DNA from 3 places in the Ensifer sp. 22521 genome. Region 3 is predicted to be linked to each of the others. Evidence: riboswitches for the same ligand, from Rfam matches in the RefSeq annotation. Region 3 holds a riboswitch; each other region holds the start of a gene.

Region 1 (7,284 bases), 150 kb from region 3:
CGCGCTGCCGGAAACGGTGATCGAAAGCGAACTCTTCGGCCACGAACAGGGTGCCTTCACCGGCGCCCTGAAGAAGCGTGTGGGCCGGATCGAACACGCGAGCGGCGGCACGCTATTCCTCGACGAGATCGAGGCGATGCCGCCGGCGACCCAGGTCAAGATGCTGCGCGTTCTCGAAGCCCGCGAGATCACGCCACTCGGCACCAATCAGGTGCGTCCCGTCGATATCCGCGTCATCGCCGCCGCCAAGATCGACCTCGGCGACCCGGCCCAGCGCGGCGACTTTCGCGAGGATCTTTACTTCCGGTTGAATGTCGTGACGCTGTCGATCCCGCCGCTGCGCGAGCGCCGCGATGATATCCCGCTGCTCTTTTCGCACTTCCTGACGCGGGCGGCGGAGCGCTTCAAGCGCGACGTGCCTCACATCTCGCCGGCAGTGCAGCAACACCTGATGACCCATGCCTGGCCCGGCAATGTGCGCGAACTCTCGCATTTTGCCGAACGGGTCGCACTTGGGGTCGAAGGCCCGCTGGGGCAGCCCATTGCAGTCGTTGAACAGTCTGGTTTCGCCCTGCCGGAACGGCTCGAACGCTACGAAGCGGAAATCCTGAAGGAGGCGCTTCGCGCCCAGCGCGGCGACGTCAAGGCGACGATCGAAGCGCTCGGCATTCCGCGCAAGACCTTCTACGACAAGCTCCAGCGTCACGGCATCAACCGAGCCGACTATGCGGAGCGCGGCATTCCGGAAAAATCCGGCAGCTAGCTCTCGTCAGCGGCCAAATACACTCTAAAATTGCATCTTCGCCGACCGACGAATTCGCGCTTGACGACCTGTGCCGTTCGATGGCTATCTCTTAGGCATTCACCAGGGGGGTCCCGCAAGGGGCTGAGATTCTGCTGGATGGCCGGCTTGCCGGCTGTGGCGCAGTGACCCGTTGAACCTGATCCAGTTCATACTGGCGTAGGGACGGTGCAGATATCGAAGCCAGGATTCCGTGCGTCCAGCATCTGGCGGAGCGTCTTTCATCCTTCCGGCATCAGAACTGGGTCTCCAATCGCAAACTTGGAGCCTCGTCATGAATATTGCCACAAAGCCTACCCCCCTCTCGGTCACCCAAGGCCCGCTTCCGGCCTCGCGCAAGATCCATAAGCCGGGCATCCTCCACCCGGATATCCGCGTGCCGATGCGCGAGATCGCGCTGCACCCGACCTCCGGCGAGCCGCCGGTTACCGTCTACGATTCCTCCGGCGCCTATACCGCCGATGACGCCGAGATCAGCATCGAGGCGGGCCTGCCGCGGCTTCGCCGCAACTGGATCGTCGGACGCGGCGACGTGGAAACCTACGAGGGACGGATCGTGCGGCCGGAGGACAATGGCTTTGCGAGCGGCGATCGGCTGACGCCGACCTTCCCGTTCCAGCACGCGCCGCTCAAGGCGACTGCTGGCAAGGCGGTAACGCAGCTTGCCTACGCCCGCGCCGGCATCATCACGCCGGAGATGGAGTTCGTGGCGATCCGTGAAAACCTCGGTCGCGATGCGGCACGCGCGAAGGTTCGTGACGGCGAAAGCTTCGGCGCACACGTTCCCGATCATGTGACGCCCGAATTCGTCCGCCAGGAAATCGCCAGCGGCCGGGCCATCCTGCCCGCCAACATTAACCATCCGGAATCCGAACCGATGATCATCGGGCGGAACTTCCTGGTGAAGATCAACGCCAATATCGGCAACTCCGCCGTCACCTCGTCGATGGCCGAAGAGGTCGAAAAAATGGTCTGGGCGACCCGCTGGGGCGCCGATACGGTTATGGACCTTTCGACCGGCCGCAACATCCACAACATCCGCGAATGGATCATCCGCAATTCGCCGGTTCCGATCGGGACCGTGCCGCTCTACCAGGCGCTGGAAAAGGTCAACGGCATTGCCGAGGACCTCACCTGGGAAGTCTATCGCGACACGCTGATCGAGCAGGCCGAACAGGGCGTCGACTATTTCACCATCCATGCTGGCGTACGCCTGCACTACATCCCGCTCACCGTCGATCGCGTCACCGGCATCGTCTCCCGCGGCGGCTCGATCATGGCCAAGTGGTGTCTGCATCACCACAAGGAAAGCTTCCTCTACGAGCATTTCGAGGAGATCTGCGACATCTGCCGCGCCTATGACGTCTCCTTCTCGCTCGGCGACGGCCTGCGCCCTGGCTCGATCGCCGACGCCAACGACGCCGCGCAATTCGCCGAACTGGAAACGCTCGGCGAACTTACGAAGATCGCCTGGGCCAAGGATTGTCAGGTGATGATCGAAGGCCCCGGCCACGTGCCGATGCACAAGATCAAGGAGAACATGGACAAGCAGCTTGCCGTCTGCGGCGAGGCGCCGTTCTACACGCTCGGCCCGCTGACGACCGACATCGCACCGGGCTACGATCACATCACCTCCGGCATCGGCGCTGCGATGATCGGCTGGTTCGGCACCGCCATGCTCTGCTACGTCACGCCGAAGGAACACCTGGGCCTGCCCGACCGCAACGACGTCAAAGTGGGCGTTATCACCTACAAGATCGCCGCCCACGCCGCCGATCTCGCCAAGGGTCACCCGGCCGCCCAGGTGCGCGACGACGCTCTCTCGCGCGCCCGCTTCGAGTTCCGCTGGGAGGACCAGTTCAACCTCTCTCTCGACCCGGAGACGGCCCGTAACTTCCACGACGAGACCCTGCCGAAGGAGGCGCACAAGGTCGCGCATTTCTGCTCGATGTGCGGCCCGAAATTCTGCTCGATGCGGATCTCGCACGACATTCGTGCGGAAGCGCAGAAGGAGGGGCTGGAGGCAATGGCCGCGAAATACCGCGAGGGTGGCGACCTCTATATGCCGGTCGCTGAGGTCGAAGATAAGAGTTAAAGGGCACACGTCGGGAGGGACGCCTCGTAGTCCCTTCCGACGGCAAGGCGGATGCTGGGCCCTGGGGGAATAGCTTGCCCCCTTATCGGTTGAACGATATGTAAAACTCACGCAAAAGTCGCCGCCGGCGGACCCGTCATTCACGCCAAGCTGCCGTCCTCTGCGGCGCTCTTGCAGGACGACGAAAAAAACGCCGTTTACGAGGAGAATGACTTGAGGACACGCCTGCTGAGACTGACGGCCCTGTCGATAGGCGGCCTTGTGGCACTCGCTGGAGATCTGCCACGCCTCGACGACAGCGGGAGTTTTGCCACGGGTTTTTCCTGGATTTCTGCCGCCCATGCGGACGACGATGTCGGCGGCGGGAATGGTGAAAATGGCACTGATGGCAGCGACCAAGGTGGCGAAAACGTCGGGAGCGGCGGAAGCAACGGCACAGAGGGTGGCGGCGATGGGGGTGGTGGCAATTGGGGCACCGGTGACGGCAGCGGCGTAGGCGGCGTTCCCGGCGGCACCGGCGCAGGCGGCGGAGGTGCTGCCGTCATCGACAGCGATAGCCACAGCGAGCCCCACTCATCGATGCGCGACTCACGGGATTACGGACCAAGCGGCAAGGTCTGGCACGGCGGCAGCAATTTCCTTAACCTTTTCCGCCAGACGCCGGAAAGGCGCTTCGAACGGAGCCAGCCTGAATCTCCTGCCCGGCAGAAGACCGTTCACACGAAATGAGAGCCTTGAAGACAGGTCAACTTCGTCGCAACGGAGGGGAGCTACGCCATTTCTCGAAACCGGACTCCGGATGTGCGTGTAGGAACGGGTTCTGACGCGCGAGAACCAGCTCAGCCGGCGTCAGAGCTTTACATTCGAGATATGTCTATCCCGATCACGACCTGCCGGAGTGTGGCGGCGGAGTTACGGATACAGACCATCGTCTTTCTCGCCGCGAGTATTCCTAACTGCCTTTCCAGCCGCTGCAAGCAATCCGCTCGACGACATCGAGCAGCACATTCGCCCCGGCAACCAGATCATCCGCCTCCGTGTGTTCGCGCGGATTGTGGCTGATGCCGTCGCGGCTCGGCACGAAGATCATCGCCGTCGGCGCGACGCGTGCGATCATCTGCGCATCGTGGCCGGCGCCCGAAGTCATGCGCCGGCTCTTCAGGCCCCGCGCCTTCGCCGAAGCCTCGATCGTGGCGACAATGCCCAGATCGAAGGCGACCGGCTGGAAACGCGCCAGGCGCTCGACCGATATCTCGACACCCTCTTCAGCGGCGACACGCAGGAGGAAATCCGCAAGCGCCGCCTCCAGCGCCTGCAGCCGATCCTCGTCCGGGTCGCGCAGGTCTACGGTGAAGACCGCCCGCGACGGAATGACGTTGATTGCGTCCGGCTCGAAACGCATGGTGCCAATGGTCGCGACGCTCGGAGCGTTCGAGCGGGTTATATGATCGCGCAGGAAAAGGCCGATGCGGGCGGCCGCAAGCCCGGCGTCACAGCGCATCGCCATCGGCGTCGTGCCGGCGTGATTGGCGACACCGTCGATCGTCACCCGCTGCCAGGAAATGCCCTGCAGGTTTTCGACCGCGCCGATTGCAAATCCCTCGCGCTCCAGCACCGGTCCCTGCTCGATATGGAGCTCGACATAGGCGTGGGGTATGAGGAACCCCGGTTCGACATTGCCCGCATAGCCGATCCGCGCGAGTTCCTCTCCCAGCACCGCGCCATCTGTGCCGACGGTCGCAAGCGCCTTCTCCACCGGCAGCCCGCCGGCATAGACGAGCGAGCCGAGCATGTCGGGCGCAAAACGCACGCCCTCCTCGTTGGTGAAGGCGGCAACGACGATCGGCCGGGCCGGCGTCAGACCGCGCTCTCTCAAAGTTTCGATCACTTCGAGCGCGGCAATCACGCCGTAACAGCCGTCATAGATGCCGGCATTGATGACCGTGTCGACGTGCGAGCCGAGCATGATGGGCGCCTCGCCGGCATTACCCTCGTCGCGCCAGGTGCCGAAGATATTGCCGATGCGGTCGATGGCGACTTCGAGACCCGCCGCCTCGATCCAGGCGACGAGGCGATCGCGGCCAGCCTTGTCGTTGTCGGAACCGGCCAGTCGCGTCAATTGCCCGTGGGGATCGCGGCCGATCTCGCCAAGATCGTGAATACGCCCGAGGAGGCGCGCGGCATCGATGGTCTGCATTGGCTTGGCTGTCCTGCTTTCATGCGGATTTCTGTTCATGGCCGGGGCTCAGTCGGCGCCAGTCTCTGCCGGGTGATTTCCGCGTGGTAGCGCGCGCCGAAGATCAGGGCATCATCGTTGAAATCGTAACGCGGATTGTGCAGCGGCGCCGACGTCTCGCCGTTGCCGATGAAGACGAAGCAGCCCGGCACGTGCTCGAGGAAGCGCGCGAAATCCTCCGAACCGGTCATAGGCTCAGCGGCCGTCGCGACATTCTCAGGCCCGAACACCGCTTGCGCCGCAGCAAAGGCGTGGCCGGTCAAGGCCGGGTCGTTGATGAGCGGCACGAACTCGCGTGTGTAGCTGACCTCGACCTCGCAGCCATAGGCATCCGCCGTGCCCTTGGCGATCACGCGCGTCTCCGCCTCGATCTTGGCGCTGACCTCGGGGCGGAAGCTGCGGGCGTCCCCGAGGATCCGGGAGAGGCCGGGCAAGGCATTGCGCGTGCCGTCGGTCAAGAGTTCGGTCACCGAAACGACGCCGATATCGGTCGGCGAAAGGCGCCGCGAGACGATCGTCTGCAGATTGACGACGGTAGCGCAAGCCGCGACAAGCGTCTCATTGCCCCAATGCGGCCGCGCCGCATGCCCGCCAACACCCTTCAGCACGATTTCGAAATTGTCCTCCGCCGACATGATCGCGCCGACACGGGTCTCGAAGCGGCCGACCGGCAGCCCCGGCATGTTGTGCAGGCCGTAGATCTCGTCGAAGGGGAAGCGCTCCATCAGGCCGTCGTCGAGCATCGCCAGCGCGCCCTTGCCCCACTCTTCGGCCGGCTGAAAGATGAAACAAACGGTGCCGTCGAAGCCTCCGCCTTCTGCCAGCATTTTCGCTGCCCCGAGCAGCATTGCGGTGTGGCCGTCATGGCCGCAGGCATGCATGGTGCCGGGCCGGGTCGAGCGATAGGACTGCTCTCCCTGCTCCGGTATCCGGAGCGCGTCCATGTCGGCGCGAAGGGCGATGGCGCGATTGCCACTGCCGCGTTTCAGCCGGCCGACGACACCGGTGCCGCCGACGCCTTCCACGACCTCGTCGAGCCCGAATTCTCGAAGCTTCGCCGCGACGAAGGATGCGGTGCGCTGCTCCTCAAAACCGAATTCCGGATGCGCGTGCAGATCACGGCGCCAGGCGGTCATATCCTCGACAAGCCGATCAAAGTCGATTCCCACCATGAGTCACCCTCTTTCGTTCGGTGTGTTCGCGACAGTCTCGGGCGACAGACCCACCAAGGCAGCATAACGCTCGGGATCCGTGGCCCCCTCGGTATTCATGACGAAGACGCGCGACTGTGCGGTCAATCCGAGCGCTTCCCGCAACGCCGGATCTCGGGCAACCGCCAGAAGCCCGGCCAGCCCGACGCCACCGCTCTCACCGGCGACGATCGCCGGGTCAGCCCCCTTCGGGCGCGCGAGCCGGTTCATGACCGAAACGGCGTCCTCATCATCGACGGTCATGAAGGCATCGGCCACGCGGGACAGGATACGCCAGGCGACGAGCGACGGCTCGTAGCATTCGAGCATCGCCATGATGGTCGGCTCGCCATGTGGTACCTTGACGGTTTGCCCCGCCTTGGCGCTTTCGTAGAGGCAGGCGGCCCGTGCGGGATCGACGACGACGAAACGCGGTCTCTCCGCTCCATAGCGCAACGCCAGATGTCCCGCGGTGGCGGCGGCAATGCCACCGACGCCTGCCTGCACGAAGACATGGGTCGGCGGCTCTTCCATCTGCCGCAACGCCTCGCTGAGCAGCGCCGTGTAGCCCTGCATCACCAGGCCGGGAATGTATTCGTAGCCGGGCCAGGATGTGTCGGAAACCACCGTCCAGCCATTCTCGTCGCAGACCCGCGCCGCCTCGCGGACAGAATCGTCATAGGTGCCGGCCACCCGAACGATCTCGGCGCCATAGTGAGCGATCGCCTCGATGCGTTTCTCGCTGACGCCCGCATGCACGAAGATCACCGATCTCGCACCAACGAGCCGGGCGCCCATTGCGACGGACCGGCCATGATTGCCATCGGTGGCGCAGCCGAAGGTCATCGCCCCGGCAATCGCCCGGACCTCGGGCTGATCGAGGTCATCGAGATCGAGGCTGCGCCCGAGACGCCGTTCCGCCTCTTCGATCACCAGACGGATCACAGCATAGGAGCCGCCG
Region 2 (7,284 bases), on a different contig from region 3:
CCTGGAGCTCCTGGTTGCGCGAGAAGGCCGCAAGCCGCAGCTTGCCGCGGGCGAGCGCCTGCTTGCCGGCGAGATCGGACGACAGCACCTCGGAGACCACGCGGCTGGCGATGACTTCCGCTTCCTCGCGTTGCTGACGTTCGATGCCGTGGTTGGCGGTGACGTGCGCCATCTCGTGCGAGAGTACGGCGGCGACTTCGGAGGCATCATTGGCAAGGGCCAGCAGGCCGCGGGTGACATAGAGATAGCCGCCCGGCAGTGCAAAGGCGTTGATCGCCGGCGAATTGAGGATGGTGATGCGGTAGGACTGCTGCGGGTTCTCCGAGACGGCGGTCAGCGCTCCGGCGATGCGGGCGACCAGCCGTTCGGTCTTCGCGTCCTTGTATTCGCCGCCATAGCTTGCGACGATGCGCGGATGTTCGCGTGCGCCCATCTTCGCGCGCGGATCGTTCTTCTGGACCTCGTCGACAATCTGCGGATTGGACGAGGGCGAAACTGTCGGCTCGTAGGATTGCTCGATCACCGACTGGCATGCGGAGAGAAGCGCGGTCGCGATCAGTGCAACCACGGCGCGTGCACGCAGCCGTCCGCGTTTCGGCGGGAACCGGTCGTGTGTGACTGTATGCCTCTCCATGCCTCAGCCCGTTTCCCGTCTGTCGCTCCACCCGCATGCAGCGGGGCAATGGAACGACAGCGTTGAAAGTCCTACTTTTTCAGTCCGGCAGCGTTGCTCCGCCGCGACTGTTCAGCCCTGGTCTTGCTGTATCTGATTTCAGCGCCACCTGCCTAGTTTGTCTCGGTAGAAATAGTTGCCCCGTGGTATCACGGCAACGGATGCGCGAATATTCGCGCTCCCGGCCGGATATTTCGCGCGTCGCACGGCGCCGCGGTCAAATTGTGGCGATCGGCTGAGGGCGAGGAGAAACCGGCCCCACCGTCACGCGTTGCCAAGAAAGCGGTCGATTGCCGCATTGTCGCGCCGCTCCAGGAAGCGGTCGAGCGTATCGTGTGCAATGATACGCCCCTGGTCGAGAAAAAGCACGCTATCGGCCAACGCCTTCACGTCTTCGGGATGGTGCGTGATCATCAGAATGGTGTTGCCTTCTTCCGCGTGCAGTTCGCCAAGAAGCGTGCGCATGCCGGTGCGCATCCCGGGGTCGAGGGCCGCAAATGGTTCATCCAGCAAGAGCAGGGGGCGGTGCCGCACAAGTGCGCGGGCGAGCGCGACCCGCTGGCGTTCGCCGCCGGAAAGCGTAGGCGGCAGCCTTCGTCCGAAGCCTTCAAGCCCAACGCGGCGAAGCGCGTCCTCGATCCTCTTCCGATCTTCGTCCGTCAGGCGAAGTGCCGGGTCGATACCGAGGCCGACATTGGTCGCGACATCGAGATGGGCGAAGAGATTGTTGTCCTGGAAGATCATCGAGACCGGACGCTCCGAAGGTGCCTGGTTGGCAGCGTTCTGGCCGAGGACACGGATCTCGCCGTGGTCGGCATCTTCAAAGCCTGCGATGAGGTGAAAGAGCGTCGACTTGCCGGAACCGGAGGCGCCGGCAACGGCGACGATGCCGCCGGCAGCGATAGTGCAATCGAAGTGCAGCGTGGTCGTTTCGAAACGAATCTCGACATTGCGCAGTTCTATGGCAGCGTTGGGCTCGGTCATGCTTTGCGTCCTTCCCGCCGGCGGACGTCTTCCGTTGTGCCGAGGATGGTGAAGATCAGGCAGAGAAGCCCGAGGAAGAGGGCGAGGCCGGCCGCATCGGCGGTGCGGTAGCTGCCCATGCGGCTATAGAGCAGCCAGGGAAGCGTCACCATGTCCTGCGAGCCGAACAGGGCGACGGCGCCGAGATCGCCGAGCGATAGCGCCATGGCGAAGGAGAGCGCCATCAGCAGTGGCCTTCGGAGCGCCGGAAGGTCGATCCATCGCAGGCGATGAAAACCGCGGATGCCGAGGCTCGCGGTCAGCCGCTCGGAACGCGCCGCGTGCGTCGCCATGGCCGGCGCCAGGATGCGGTGGACGAAAGGAAGCGCCATCAGGGCGTTGATTGCCACGACGATGGCAGGCGCAAAGCGCGCGACATCGCCGAAGGGGCGAAGGAGCAGAAACCAGCCGGCGCCGAGCACGACAGGCGGCACCAGCAGGATCAGCGAGGTACTGGCGCCGATCGCACCGGCAAGGCCGTGTGCCGGCGCGCCCGCATGGCGTGGCGCGGTGACCGTCGCCGCGGCGCGGATCATCACGGCCGCCATGGCGACGGAGGCGAGTGCCGAGGCGAGCGCGATCGCCGCACTCGTCATCAGTGCCCGGTGCACGCTCGGATCGCGCGCGAGCTTCAGAAGATCGGCCTGCAGGCCGGAGACGACCACCGCAATCAACGGGGCGATGAGAAAGAGCAATGCCAGGATGATCCAGGCGCCATCGTTGAACAGCGCCGCTGTGGTTGTGCCATCGAAGCGTCGAACGGTTCGGCCGCCGGTCATGCCCTCTTCCGGATCCGTTGCCAGACGTCTGAGGATGAGAAGCAGGACGCCGGTCATGGCGATCTGCAGGCCGGACAGCGCGATGGCGCGTGGCGGATCGAAATCGAAGCGCAGCGCCTGATAGATCGCGACCTCGATGGTGCTGGCAGCGGGCCCGCCGCCAAGCGTCAGCACGAGCGTGAAGCTGGTGGCGCAGAGCATGAAGACGAGGCCGGCCGCGCCTGGCAACAGGCCGCGCAGGACGGGCCATTCGATGAAGCGGAAGAGCGCTCGGGAGGGCATGCCGAGATTGGCAGCGCTGCGCCAGTATTCGGCGGGAATGCGCTCGAGGCCGGCCAGGAACAGGCGCGCCGCAAGCGGCATGTTGAAGAAGACATGGGCAAGCAGGATGCCGAACAGGCCATAGATGCTGATCGGTTGCTCGAGGCCGAGCCAGCGCAGGCCGGAATTGAGGAAGCCCTGGCGTCCCCAGATCTCGATCAGCCCGAGTGCGCCGACGAGAACGGGCAGGCCGAGCGGCAGCGCCATCAGCCGCAACAGCCAGATCCGGCCGAAGAAACGCGGCCGCCGCGCCAGCGCCCGCGCCACCGGTATCGCGAAGAGCACGGACAGCAGAGTGGAAAGGCTTGCCTGCAGCAGCGTGAAGCGGGTGACGCGCCAGATATAGGCGTCGAACAGAGTGCCTTCGTCCGTGCCGCCGGTTTGGGCGAGCAAGGCGGCGATCGCCAGGCCGACGAAGAGCAGGAAGGCGCCGAGGCAAATCGCCCCGGCGACAACAGTCATGCGGTTTTCGCGAAGTGCGAACAATCCGGCCTCAGTTCTTGCTCATGGCAGCAAGCCACTCGTCGATCCAGGCCTTGCGGTTCTTCGCGACCTCTTCCGATGGCAGCAGGAAGGTCTTCTCCGGGTTGACCAGCTTGTTGAAGGCGTCCGGCAGCGGCTCCTTGGTTGCTGCGACCGGCATCATCCAGTTGGTTGTCGGAATGATCGACTGGAATTCCGGACCGGTCATGAACGCGAGGAACTGCTTTGCCAGTTCCGGCTCCTTGGCACTCTTGGTCATGCCGGCGACTTCGATCTGGATGTAGTGACCTTCCGAGAAGGTGGCCGCCTGGTAGCGCTCGGTGTTCTCAGCGACCATGTGGTAGGCGGGCGAGGTGGTGTAGGAGAGCACCATCGGCGCTTCGCCCTTGGTGAAGAGGCCATAGGCTTCCGACCAGCCGGGGGTGACGGTCAGAACACGGTCCTTGAGCTTCGCCCAGGCAGCACCCGCCTCGTCGCCATAGACCGCCTTGACCCAAAGCAGCAATCCGAGGCCCGGCGTCGAGGTGCGCGGGTCCTCGATGACGATCTTCTGCGACGCGTCGCCTTCGACCAGTTCCTTGAGGCTCTTCGGCGGTGTCTTCAGGGTCTCGGTGTCGTAGACGACGGCGAAATGGCCGTAGTCATAGGGCAGGAAGGTGTCGTCGGAGAAGTTGCCGGGCACCTTCAGGTCCTTCGCTTCGATGCCATGCGGTGCGAAGAAGCCCGTTGCCTTTGCTTCCGCCACGAGGTTGGTGTCGAGACCGAGCACGATGTCGGCCTTCGAGGCAGCACCCTCGAGCTTTAGGCGCGTCAAGAGTTCGACGCCATCGGCAACACCGACATAGTTGACCTTGCATTCGCAGGTCTTTTCGAAGGCTTCCGCCACCTTGGCGCCCGGCCCCCATTCGGTGATGAAGCTTTCATAGGTGTAGACGGTCAGCGTCTTGTCGGCAGCGGCGGCATAACCGGTGAAAACAAGGCTTGCGCTTGCGGCCAGCGCTAGCCGGCTAAGTATTTTGAGCTGTGATGAATTGGACATGCGAAGCACCTCTCCCAAAGTTCGTTGTTGCACGGGAAAAGGGCGTATCGGTGCGATCGCGTCTAATCCCTCCGCCGGTATGAGCCGGATCAGGTTCCGCGGGTTGGCGTTTTGACGCCTCTCAGCCTCCGGCCGCCATGCGGTCGGGAGGCACCCCGTTAGAGCGGCAAGAGATTTACCGCTGCGGCGGCTTCATGGCAAGCGGTGTTTGGAATGGGCGACGCATGGGGCGAGCCCATTTTCTGTCGGGCGTTTTCGCCAACCGGCAACTGCGCTATGACACCATCACGCTTGGCCGCAAGGAGGAAATCCCATGCCAGATATGCTAGTTCGCCTTTATGCCCTTCCGGCAGAGCCCCAGTCGCGGCTTGGTTCAGGCATCAGCATCCGTCGCGCCATGGCGCCGGAACGCCGTCTGGTGGTCTCCTGGATCGAAAAGACGTTTGGCGCCGGCTGGGCAGGCGAAGCGGAAGCTGCCTTCTCCTCGACCCCGACACGCATGCACGTCGCGGTGCACGACGAAAAGATCGTCGGCTTTGCCTGCCACGACGTGACAGCGCTCGGCTTCTTCGGCCCAACCGGCGTCGATGAAGGTATGCGTGGGCAGGGCATCGGCGAGGCGCTGCTGCTTGCAAGCCTGACGGCGATGCGCGAGGCGGGCTACGGCTATGCGGTCATCGGTGGCGTCGGCCCGGCGAAGTTCTACGAGCGCGTGGCCGGCGCGATCGAAATTCCCGATTCAACACCCGGGATCTATGCCGGCATGCTATTCCCGGAACCGGTGCCGGAAGGACACTGACGGCTTCGGCAAATTGCTGCGATCGCAGCGGTTTGCGGTTTTCTTCGTTTTCCTTCCGCGATCCTTTGCGCTATGGGCATTGCCATGGCTCGATCGACCTTCACCATATTGCTTGGCGGCGCCCTCTCGGTGACCAGCCGGCTGACAGAGCAGCTCAGCGGCAGCCGCTTCGTTGCCGCTGACGGCGGCATGCGCCATGCCCGCTTGCTCGGCGTCGTGCCGGATGTCTGGGTCGGCGATTTCGATTCGACCGAAGACGCCCTGCTGTCCGAGTTCGCCTCCGTTCCACGCGAGCCCTACCCGGCGGCAAAGGCTGCGACGGATGGCGAGATCGCGGTCGAGGCTGCGTTGTCCCGCGGCGCTGATCGGCTGATCTTTGCCGGCGCGCTTGGCGGCAGCCGCAGCGACCATGCCTTCCTGCACCTGCTGCAGGCCGCAGCGCTTGCCGAGCGCGGGCTTTCGGTGCTGATGACCTCGGGCGAGGAAGAAGCCTACCCGCTGCTGGCAGGCACGCTCGATCTCGACCTGCCGAAAGGTTGTCTCTTTTCCGTGCTGGGATTGACCGAGCTGACCGGCCTTTCGATCGTCAATGCGCGCTATCCGCTTGACGATTTCACCCTGCCGTTCGGATCGTCCCGAACCGTTTCCAACGTCGCGGAGGGTCCCCTTCGCTTCAGCCTCAAGAGCGGACGCGCCATCGTGCTTGCCCGCCCCTATGATCTTTCCGGAGCCTGAGCCTTGGCGCCCCCAATTCTGAAACTCGACGATATCTTCTTGACCTTCGGCGGCGCGCCGCTGCTTGCCGGTGCCAATCTGCAAGTGGAACCGGGCGATCGCATCTGCCTTGTCGGGCGCAATGGCTCGGGCAAGTCGACCTTGATGAAGATCGCCGCGGGCCTTTCAGAGGCACAGTCGGGCGAGGTGTTCCGCCATCCCTCAGCGACCATCCGCTATCTCCACCAGGCGCCGGATTTCGACGGCTACGACACGGTGCAGGCCTATGCCGAAGCCGGCCTCGGACCGAGCGACGATCCCTATCGCGTCGCCTACCTGCTGCAGCATCTGGGCCTGACCGGCGAAGAAGACCCGACGCGCCTTTCGGGCGGTGAGGCGCGCCGTGCCGCACTGGCGCGCGTCATGGCGCCGGAACCTGACATCTTGCTGCTTGACGAACCGACCAACCATCTCGACCTGCCGACGATCGAATGGCTGGAAGAGGAGCTTACCCGCAGCCGTTCGGCGCTGGTGTTGATCTCGCACGACCGGCGCTTCCTGGAGAAGGTCTCGACGGCGACCGTTTGGCTCGACCGTGGCCAGTCGCGCCGGCTCGATCGCGGCTTTGGCCATTTCGAAGCCTGGCGCGACGAGGTGCTGGAGGCCGAGGAACTGGAGCAGCACAAGCTCGGCAAGGCGATCGAGCGCGAGGAGCACTGGCTGCGCTACGGCGTGACGGCGCGGCGCAAGCGCAACATGCGCCGCCTCGGCGAGTTGCAGACCATGCGCGCGGTCTATCGCGGCCACAAGGGGCCTCAAGGCACCGTGCAGGCAACGGCAGCTGACGCCAAGGAGTCCGGCAAGCTGGTGATCGAGGCCGAAAAGGTCAGCAAGGCCTATGGTGACCGCACCATCGTCGCGCCCTTCTCGATCCGCGTCCATCGCGGTGACCGCATCGGTCTCGTCGGTCCGAACGGTGCCGGCAAGACGACGCTCCTCAAGATGTTGACCGGTCAGATCGAGCCGGACACAGGCACGGTCAAGCTCGGCACCAACCTCGAAATGGCGACGCTCGACCAGAAGCGCGAAGACCTCAACCTGGACGACACGCTGGCCCATTACCTGACCGACGGGCGCGGCGACAACCTGCTTGTCAACGGTGAGCAGCGCCACGTTACCGGCTACATGAAGGATTTCCTGTTCCAGCCGGAACAGGCGCGCACGCCGATCCGCGAGCTCTCGGGTGGCGAGCGCGCTCGGCTGATGCTGGCGCGCATTCTTTCGCGGGCGACCAATCTTCTGATCCTCGACGAGCCGACCAACGACCTCGACATCGAGACGCTGGACCTGTTGCAGGAGATCGTCGCCGGCTTTGCCGGAACGGTCATTCTCGTCAGCCACGACCGTGACTTTCTCGATCGCACCGTCACCTCGACGATCGCGCCGGCAAACC
Region 3 (7,284 bases):
CTCGATGACGAGCGGGCGGTCGACCTTGGGCGGCAAGAGATGTTCAGGTCGGATCGACACGCCATCGATCCGCGCCGACAGATGTGGAGAAGCCGGTGTCCTCAGCCGATAGGTCTCAGGCAGGATGCGCTCGGGCAGGATCCGACCGAGCCGCGCTACAGCCTCGCTGTCGGTTTCTTCATCGAGTCCCGACTGCACCGGCTTCCAGTAGCAACCGCAAAGCGCGTCGGTCAGCGCCGCGGAGAATATCGTCTTGCCGATGCCGGTATCCGTGCCGGTAACGACGAAACGGGGCATCATGACCGCTCCTCCGCCATCGCCACTTTCAAGCGCTCCAACATGCGCGCGATGACCGGCCGGTCGACATTCAACGTGATCGCGATCCGAAGCCGCGCCGTCCCTTCGGGAACAGTCGGTGGACGGATCGCCCTGATATCAAAACCCTCGGCGCGCATCCGCGCCGCAATCCGCACGGCGCGACCGTTGTCGCCGATCAGGACGGGCTGGATCTGCGAGCCGCTGCCTTCGACGCCGAGGGTTTCGGCAAGCGCCCGATTGGCGAAGGTCCGGAGATCATCGAACGCTGCCCGGCGCTGCGGCTCATCCGCCAGTGTCACAAGCGCCTCGCGCACGGCGGCAGCGATCAGCGGCGATGGCGCCGTGGAATAGATGAAATTGCGGGCACGGTTGACAAGATAGTCGCAAAGCACGGCGTTTGCGCCAACGAGGGCGCCGGAAACGCCGAGCGCCTTGCCGCAGGTATGGAGCACAACGAGATTCCGTCGGCCTTCCAATTCCTCGGCCAGACCACGGCCGTCGGGTCCGAAAACGCCGGTCGCATGCGCTTCGTCGACCACCAGAAAACCATCATGCCGCGCGGCCAGTGCAGCGAGATCCGCAAGCGGCGCCCGGTCGCCATCCATGGAATAGAGGCTTTCAACGGCAATCCACGGATGTCCCATGCCGCCGCGCTTTCGCCAAGTGCCGATCGCATCGGCGAAGGCGTCGACGTCGTTGTGCTTGACCGCAACCGCGCCGGCCCTGCTTGCGGCGATACCCTCATGGGCACTCGCATGGATCAGGCTATCGTGGACGATGATGTCGTCGCGCTGCGGCAGCGTCGAAAACAAGGCGGCATTGGCCGCATAACCGCTGCCGAAGAGTAGCGTTCGCTCCACGCCAAAGAACGCTGCCGCCTCCGCCTCCAGCGCCTCATGTTCCGCATGGTTGCCGCGCAACAGCCGCGAACCGCCGGACCCGACCGGCAGGCCGCGGTCGATCGCTGAGGCAATTGCGGCCTTCAGCCGCGGCGATCCGGCGAGCGCCAGATAGTCGTTGGAGGTGAAGTCAACGCCACCAACCGCGACAAGCTCGCGCCGACGCCCTTTGCGTTCAAGGCCGTGAAGCGTCTTCTCGTAGCGGTGGAGCAAGCCCGCGGTCATTCGGCCGCTTCCGGTTCTGCCGTAGGCGCCATCGGCTTCAGCCCGAGGCGGCGGAAGAGTGCCGCATCGTGATCCTCGCCCGGGTTGTCGGCGGTCAGCAGCGTTTCGCCGACGAAGATCGAATTGGCGCCGGCGAAGAAACAGAGTGCCTGCATCTCGTCGCTCATGTCGGTGCGGCCGGCTGAAAGGCGGACGTGAGACGCGGGCATGAGTATGCGGGCGAGTGCGATGGTGCGGACGAAATCGATCGGATCGACGGGCGCCGCATCGGCAAGCTTCGAGCCTGGGATCGGAATCAGCATGTTGATCGGCACGCTTTCGGGGGGCACCGGCAGATTGGCGAGCGTCACCAACATCGAGATCCGATCGTCAGCCGTCTCGCCCATGCCGAGAATGCCGCCGGCGCAGACCTTGATGCCGGCCTCGCGGACGTTTGCCAACGTTTCCAGCCGGTCGGCAAAGCTGCGGGTGGTGATGATCTCGCCGTAGAAGCGCTCCGACGTATCGACATTGTGGTTGTAGTAATCGAGCCCGGCATCTGCGAGCCGCCCGGATTGTTCCGGCGTCAGCATGCCAAGCGTCATGCAGGTCTCTATGCCGAGCGACCGGACGCCGCGGACCATGGCGACGATCGCCTCCATGTCGCGCTCCTTCGGGCTGCGCCAGGCGGCGCCCATGCAATAGCGCGTCGCGCCGCCATCCCTCGCTTTCCGTGCCTCTGCAAGAACCCGTTCGACTTCCATCAGTTTCGACGCTTTCAGCCCCGTCGGGTAGTGCGCCGACTGGCTGCAATAGCCGCAGTCTTCGGCACAGCCGCCGGTCTTGATCGAGAGCAGGCGGCTCATCTGGATGGCATTGGGGTCGAACTGGGCGCGGTGAACGGACTGCGCACGATACAGAAGGTCGTTGAACGGCAAATTATAGATTTTTTGCGCGTCGGCCAGATTCCAACCGGTTTTGGCGGGTTTGGTGGCTCCCGAGGTCGGCTCGGTCGATCTGTTTGTATCCAGCATGTTCGTTCACTTCCCTGTTTGCGGCAAAGCAAAATAGATAGAATCCATTATTATCTATAATTTTCACGGGCACCGCATCAAGCAACCACCCAAAAGGAGAGCGCACTCTGCTACTTCAATCATAGCGTGCTTTCATATGATTCAACGGATGCGGCGAGAAGGGCAAATGCCGCAACTCTCCGCCTTGGCGGCATCAGCTGATGGCAATGAGAGCAGCCGCCAAATGCCCAGATTTGCGGACCTTGCGCCTCGCACCATCCGCAGATCTCCCGACCGATGCCCGCTACGGACACCGCCGAGCCGCAAGAACACATGCCTCTTCAATTTTTATAGATAATTTTCAACCGAAGAACCGCACGCGAGGTACACGCCGGCAGCCCTTGACAAAATCCGCTCCAGCCGCTCAGTTTGAAGCATTCACCAGGGGTGTCCCGACAAGGGGCTGAGATTCTGCTAGGCGACTTCCGCGGCGCAGTGACCCGTTGAACCTGATCCAGTTCATACTGGCGTAGGGACGGTGCAGACATCGCTGCCGCATTCGCGTTCGCGCGAGCAGATCTCGGCAAGGCGTCCTTCCCTCTCTTCCGGTCCGAACTGGGTCTCCAACAATGGAGCCTCGGCAATGCGTATCTTCATCGCGATTCTGCTTCCTTCAGACCGACGTTCGGCTCGCCGTAGCTGGGCGCATTGACCGTGCGCGTCCTGATCAAAGGCACCGGCGTCGTCGGGCTGACCTTGGCACATGAGCTGATCGGCCGTGGCGTCGAGGTGGCCGTTGCCGAGCGGCAGCCGGACTTCGGCGGGGCGGCGTCGTGGTTTGCCGGCGGCATGCTGGCGCCCTGGTGCGAACGCGAGAGCGCCGAGGAAACGGTGCTGACGCGCGGCATCGGCGCCATCGACTGGTGGGACCGTGCGCTTCCGGGCGAAGTGTCACGCAACGGCACCCTCGTCGTCGCTCCGCCGCGAGACGTCGGCGAACTCAAACGCTTCGCTTCGCGCACGTCCGACTTCGAATGGCTCGACGGAGAAGCGATCGCGAGACTGGAGCCGGCGCTTGCCGGTCGCTTCCGAGAGGCGTTGTTCTTCCCCGGCGAGGCGCATCTCGACCCGCGCCGGGCGCTTGTCTTGCTGCGGCAAAAGCTCGTCGAGAACGGCGTCGCCTTCATCGGCGAGGCGGATAGTAGCAGCGACAGCGATCTGATCGCCGACTGTAGCGGCGCTTCGCGGATCGGCGCCATCGCCGGCCTGCGCGGCGTGCGCGGCGAGATGCTCTATCTGCAGACCGGCGAAGTGGAATTGTCGCGGCCAGTCCGTCTCATCCACCCGCGCATCCCGCTCTACATCGTACCGCGCGGCAATGGTCTGTTCATGTGCGGCGCGACCATGATCGAAACCGACGACGGCGGTCCGATTGCCGCCCGTTCGCTGATGGAATTGCTGAACGCTGCCTATGCGCTTCACCCCGCCTTCGGCGAGGCGCGCCTTCTCGAAACCGGCACCGGCGTCCGGCCGGCCTTTGCCGACAATCTGCCGCGCGTCATGCGCGCCGGAAACACCATCACGCTCAACGGGCTCTATCGCCACGGCTTCCTGCTTTCACCGGCCTTGGCCGAGGAAGCGGCGAACCTTGCCCTTGCCCAGAACCTGAAGGGAGACGCCGCATGAAATTGACCGTCAACGGCGAGGATCACGACCTCACAGTCACGACCCTTGCCGAACTCCTGGCCGCACTCGACTTCGAAGGGGATTGGCTTGCCACCGCCGTCAACGGCGAGCTGGTGCACCGAGCCGACCGCTCGGCCCATTCCCTCAGCGATCGCGACCGGATCGAAATTCTCTCGCCGATGAAAGGAGGCTGAGACGTGCTGACGCTTTATGGACAGGAACTGCGTTCCCGCCTGCTTCTGGGCACCGCCCGCTACCCCTCGCCTGCCGCGCTCGAAGACGCGGTTCGTTCGTCGGCGACCGAGATTGTCACGGTTTCGCTGCGCCGCGAAACCGCCGGCGGCCGTCAGGGCGGCGCTTTCTTCGAACTGATCCGGTCGCTCGGCGTGCACGTGCTGCCCAACACCGCCGGCTGCCACTCGGTGTCGGAGGCGGTGCTGACCGCCAAGATGGCGCGCGAGGTCTTCGGCACCAACTGGATCAAGCTCGAAGTCATCGGCCATCAGGATACGCTTCAGCCCGATGTCTTCGGGCTGGTCGAAGCAGCACGCATCCTTTGCGCCGAAGGCTTCGAGGTCTTCCCCTACACCACCGACGACCTCGTGGTCGGCGAGCACCTCGTCGAGGCCGGATGCAAGGTGCTGATGCCCTGGTGCGCGCCGATCGGCAGCGCCATGGGGCCACAGAACATCCCGGCGCTGCGCGCCATGCGGGCCCATTTTCCGGATATGCCGCTGATCGTCGATGCCGGCATCGGCCGGCCCTCACACGCAACGACAGTGATGGAACTCGGCTTCGACGCGGTTCTGCTCAACACCGCCGTCGCCGGGGCAACGAAACCGGCCCTCATGGCCTCCGCCTTCGCCCGGGCTATCGAAGCCGGACGCGACGCCTTCGAGGCCGGCATGCTCGAACCGCGCGATTTTGCCGTTCCCTCCACGCCCGTCATCGGAAAGGCGGTGTTCGCGTGAAACTCGACCCCTTCTACCTCATCGTCGATAGTGCCCAATGGATCGGGCGGCTGGTGCCGCTCGGCGTGAAACTGGTGCAGCTTCGCGTCAAGGACCGTCCGGAAGCAGAGCTTCGCGATGAGATCCGCGCGGCCAAGGCGATCTGTGACCGTCATGGGTGCCAGCTCGTCGTCAACGATTACTGGCGCCTCGCAATCGACGAGGGCTGCGATTTCGTCCATCTCGGCCAGGAGGATCTCGCGGATGCGGATCTTGCCGCAATCCGCTCTTCCGGCGTGAAGCTCGGCCTCAGCACCCACGACGAGAGGGAGCTGGAGACGGCGCTTGCCGCCAAACCCGACTATGTCGCGCTCGGACCGATCTATCCGACGATCCTCAAGCAGATGAAATGGGATCCGCAGGGGCTGCCGCGCCTCTCCGCCTGGCGGGAGCGCGTCACGCCGCTGCCGCTCGTTGCGATCGGCGGCCTCAATATCGACCGGATTGCCGGCGTCTTCGAGCATGGCGCCGACAGCGCCGCGGTCGTCACCGATATCACGCTGAATGCCGATCCAGAGGGGCGGACGCGGGAGTGGATTGCACGCACGGCGCCGTGGCGCTGATCGAGGGAAACAGCGGGATCACCTGACGCCGTGGCTCTGCCTCAGGCAATCGCCAGTTCTGAAAGCCAGGCCGAACCCAGGCCGTGCTTGTCGCAATAGGCGGTAAGCCGGTCGCGGGTTTTGCCGGGCCGGTCGAGACCGAGAAAGCGGGAAGCGTTCCTCCAGAGGATATTCTGCTGGTGCTCGTCGCTGACGCTGGCGAGCGTCAGTTGCTCGACTATTCTCGAAACATAGGCGTTGTAGTCCTTCTCCAGCGCCATCATCGACCAGTCGGTGCCGAACATGAGATGGCGGGCGTCCGGGTCGTAATCATCAAGCCATTCGTCCAACAGCTGCCGGATCTTCGTGTGAAGATTCTTGTCGTCGCTGCTGACCAGTTCGCTGAGATAGCTCAGATCCGCAAACAGGTTCGGGCGACGCTCGTGATCGATCGTCCTGCCGATGATCTCTTCCCAGGTCGGCGGCCCGGAAAACTTGTCCTGGGCACAGGAGACCATCACGCCTGTCGGCGCCCCCGGGCGCAGGATTTCGTCGAAGGCGCCGAAATGCGCGAGATTGATCCGCAGCTTATCGTACTGGTTCGTGTCGAGCAGCTTCTTCCAATAGGCGGGGCTTGCAAGATTGCCGTAGCCGCAGCCGGCCCCGATGCTGTTTTCCGCATGGGCCATGATCGGCACATCGTTGTCGCGACACCAGGCGTAGAGCCGCTTCAGCGCGCCATCGATCGCCGGATCCGCATTGCCCCATGCCTTGAAGCCCATCGGCGGGTAGATTTTGACACCGATGAAGCCCTTTTCCGTGATCGCGTACTGGACGTTTGCCAGCGATGAACCCGGCCTTTGCGCTTCCCGATGCGGATCGAAGCCGACGAAGCTGTGCATGCGGATGCCGTGCTTCCTGGTGACGATCTGCTGGACCTCGTCCATGACGTCGATCTGGTCGCGCTGTGGCGATGATGTCCCGTGAAGCGATTTATCGAAGTCCAGGATGCTCGGCGTGATCAGAGAGAGCCGACATTTGGAAGCGAAGATCTTGACATAGGCTTCCGCCAGGTTTTCCCGGTAGTCCTGCATCAGCCGGACGAAGGAAAGATAGGTTCCGATCTGGTCGTGCGCCTTTGCGGCGGTGGCGACGGTATCGACATCCGCTTCACTCACGCCGCCGCCCGAACGCCGCTGGAATGTCTGGGGCAGATCGGGAGTTCCGCCGAGCTGGCGCAGCAAACCGTCATAGTCAGGGGATTCGCCAAGACTGCGCCTCGAAAACGTCGATCGTTGCTCGCCTGCGCGCGCGATCAGATCCCTTACCGCGACGCGCAATTGCTCGTCCTTGCGCCGCGCGAGCTCGGCGTCGGAAAGGCGCCGAGCGCCTTTTTTCAGAACAGCAAGTTCATGTTTGGCTTTGGGCGCGACATCGCCAAGCGCTGTCACGAGAAAGACCACCAGGGCATTTTCCAGCCCCTTCGCCTCCTCAGCGTTCGCGGAGAGCCTTTTCTCCGGCATCTTCTCCCGCAGCGCCACGTAGCGAACCAGGCCATCCACCGGCACATCCGCCGCGTTGAAGAAATGGCAATGGACGTCGATGATCGGGT

What was found. Region 3 has a riboswitch for thiamine pyrophosphate ahead of thiO (glycine oxidase ThiO). Riboswitches for the same ligand answer to the same signal wherever they lie in the genome.
Region 1: another riboswitch for thiamine pyrophosphate. It lies ahead of thiC (phosphomethylpyrimidine synthase ThiC); the one in region 3 lies ahead of thiO (glycine oxidase ThiO).
Region 2: another riboswitch for thiamine pyrophosphate. It lies ahead of thiB (thiamine ABC transporter substrate binding subunit); the one in region 3 lies ahead of thiO (glycine oxidase ThiO).

Annotation. Positions count from the first base shown of each region.
Region 1 is NZ_JBQENM010000003.1:49,407-56,690, forward strand. Features, by position in the region: gene ACTJKE_RS04355 (sigma-54-dependent transcriptional regulator) at 1-763, shown strand, start outside; TPP riboswitch at 858-986, shown strand; gene thiC (phosphomethylpyrimidine synthase ThiC) at 1,077-2,897, shown strand; gene ACTJKE_RS04365 (hypothetical protein) at 3,111-3,626, shown strand; gene ACTJKE_RS04370 (Zn-dependent hydrolase) at 3,850-5,094, opposite strand; gene ACTJKE_RS04375 (M20 aminoacylase family protein) at 5,130-6,305, opposite strand; gene ACTJKE_RS04380 (diaminopropionate ammonia-lyase) at 6,309-7,284, opposite strand, start outside.
Region 2 is NZ_JBQENM010000002.1:193,145-200,428, forward strand. Features, by position in the region: gene ACTJKE_RS02985 (M48 family metalloprotease) at 1-634, opposite strand, end outside; gene thiQ (thiamine ABC transporter ATP-binding protein) at 938-1,657, opposite strand; gene thiP (thiamine/thiamine pyrophosphate ABC transporter permease ThiP) at 1,654-3,282, opposite strand; gene thiB (thiamine ABC transporter substrate binding subunit) at 3,290-4,318, opposite strand; TPP riboswitch at 4,368-4,486, opposite strand; gene ACTJKE_RS03005 (GNAT family N-acetyltransferase) at 4,632-5,117, shown strand; gene ACTJKE_RS03010 (thiamine diphosphokinase) at 5,202-5,852, shown strand; gene ACTJKE_RS03015 (ABC-F family ATP-binding cassette domain-containing protein) at 5,856-7,284, shown strand, end outside.
Region 3 is NZ_JBQENM010000003.1:195,429-202,712, forward strand. Features, by position in the region: gene bioD (dethiobiotin synthase) at 1-300, opposite strand, end outside; gene ACTJKE_RS05060 (8-amino-7-oxononanoate synthase) at 297-1,442, opposite strand; gene bioB (biotin synthase BioB) at 1,439-2,455, opposite strand; TPP riboswitch at 2,868-2,988, shown strand; gene thiO (glycine oxidase ThiO) at 3,149-4,120, shown strand; gene thiS (sulfur carrier protein ThiS) at 4,117-4,314, shown strand; gene ACTJKE_RS05080 (thiazole synthase) at 4,318-5,091, shown strand; gene ACTJKE_RS05085 (thiamine phosphate synthase) at 5,088-5,693, shown strand; gene ACTJKE_RS05090 (amidohydrolase family protein) at 5,735-7,284, opposite strand, start outside.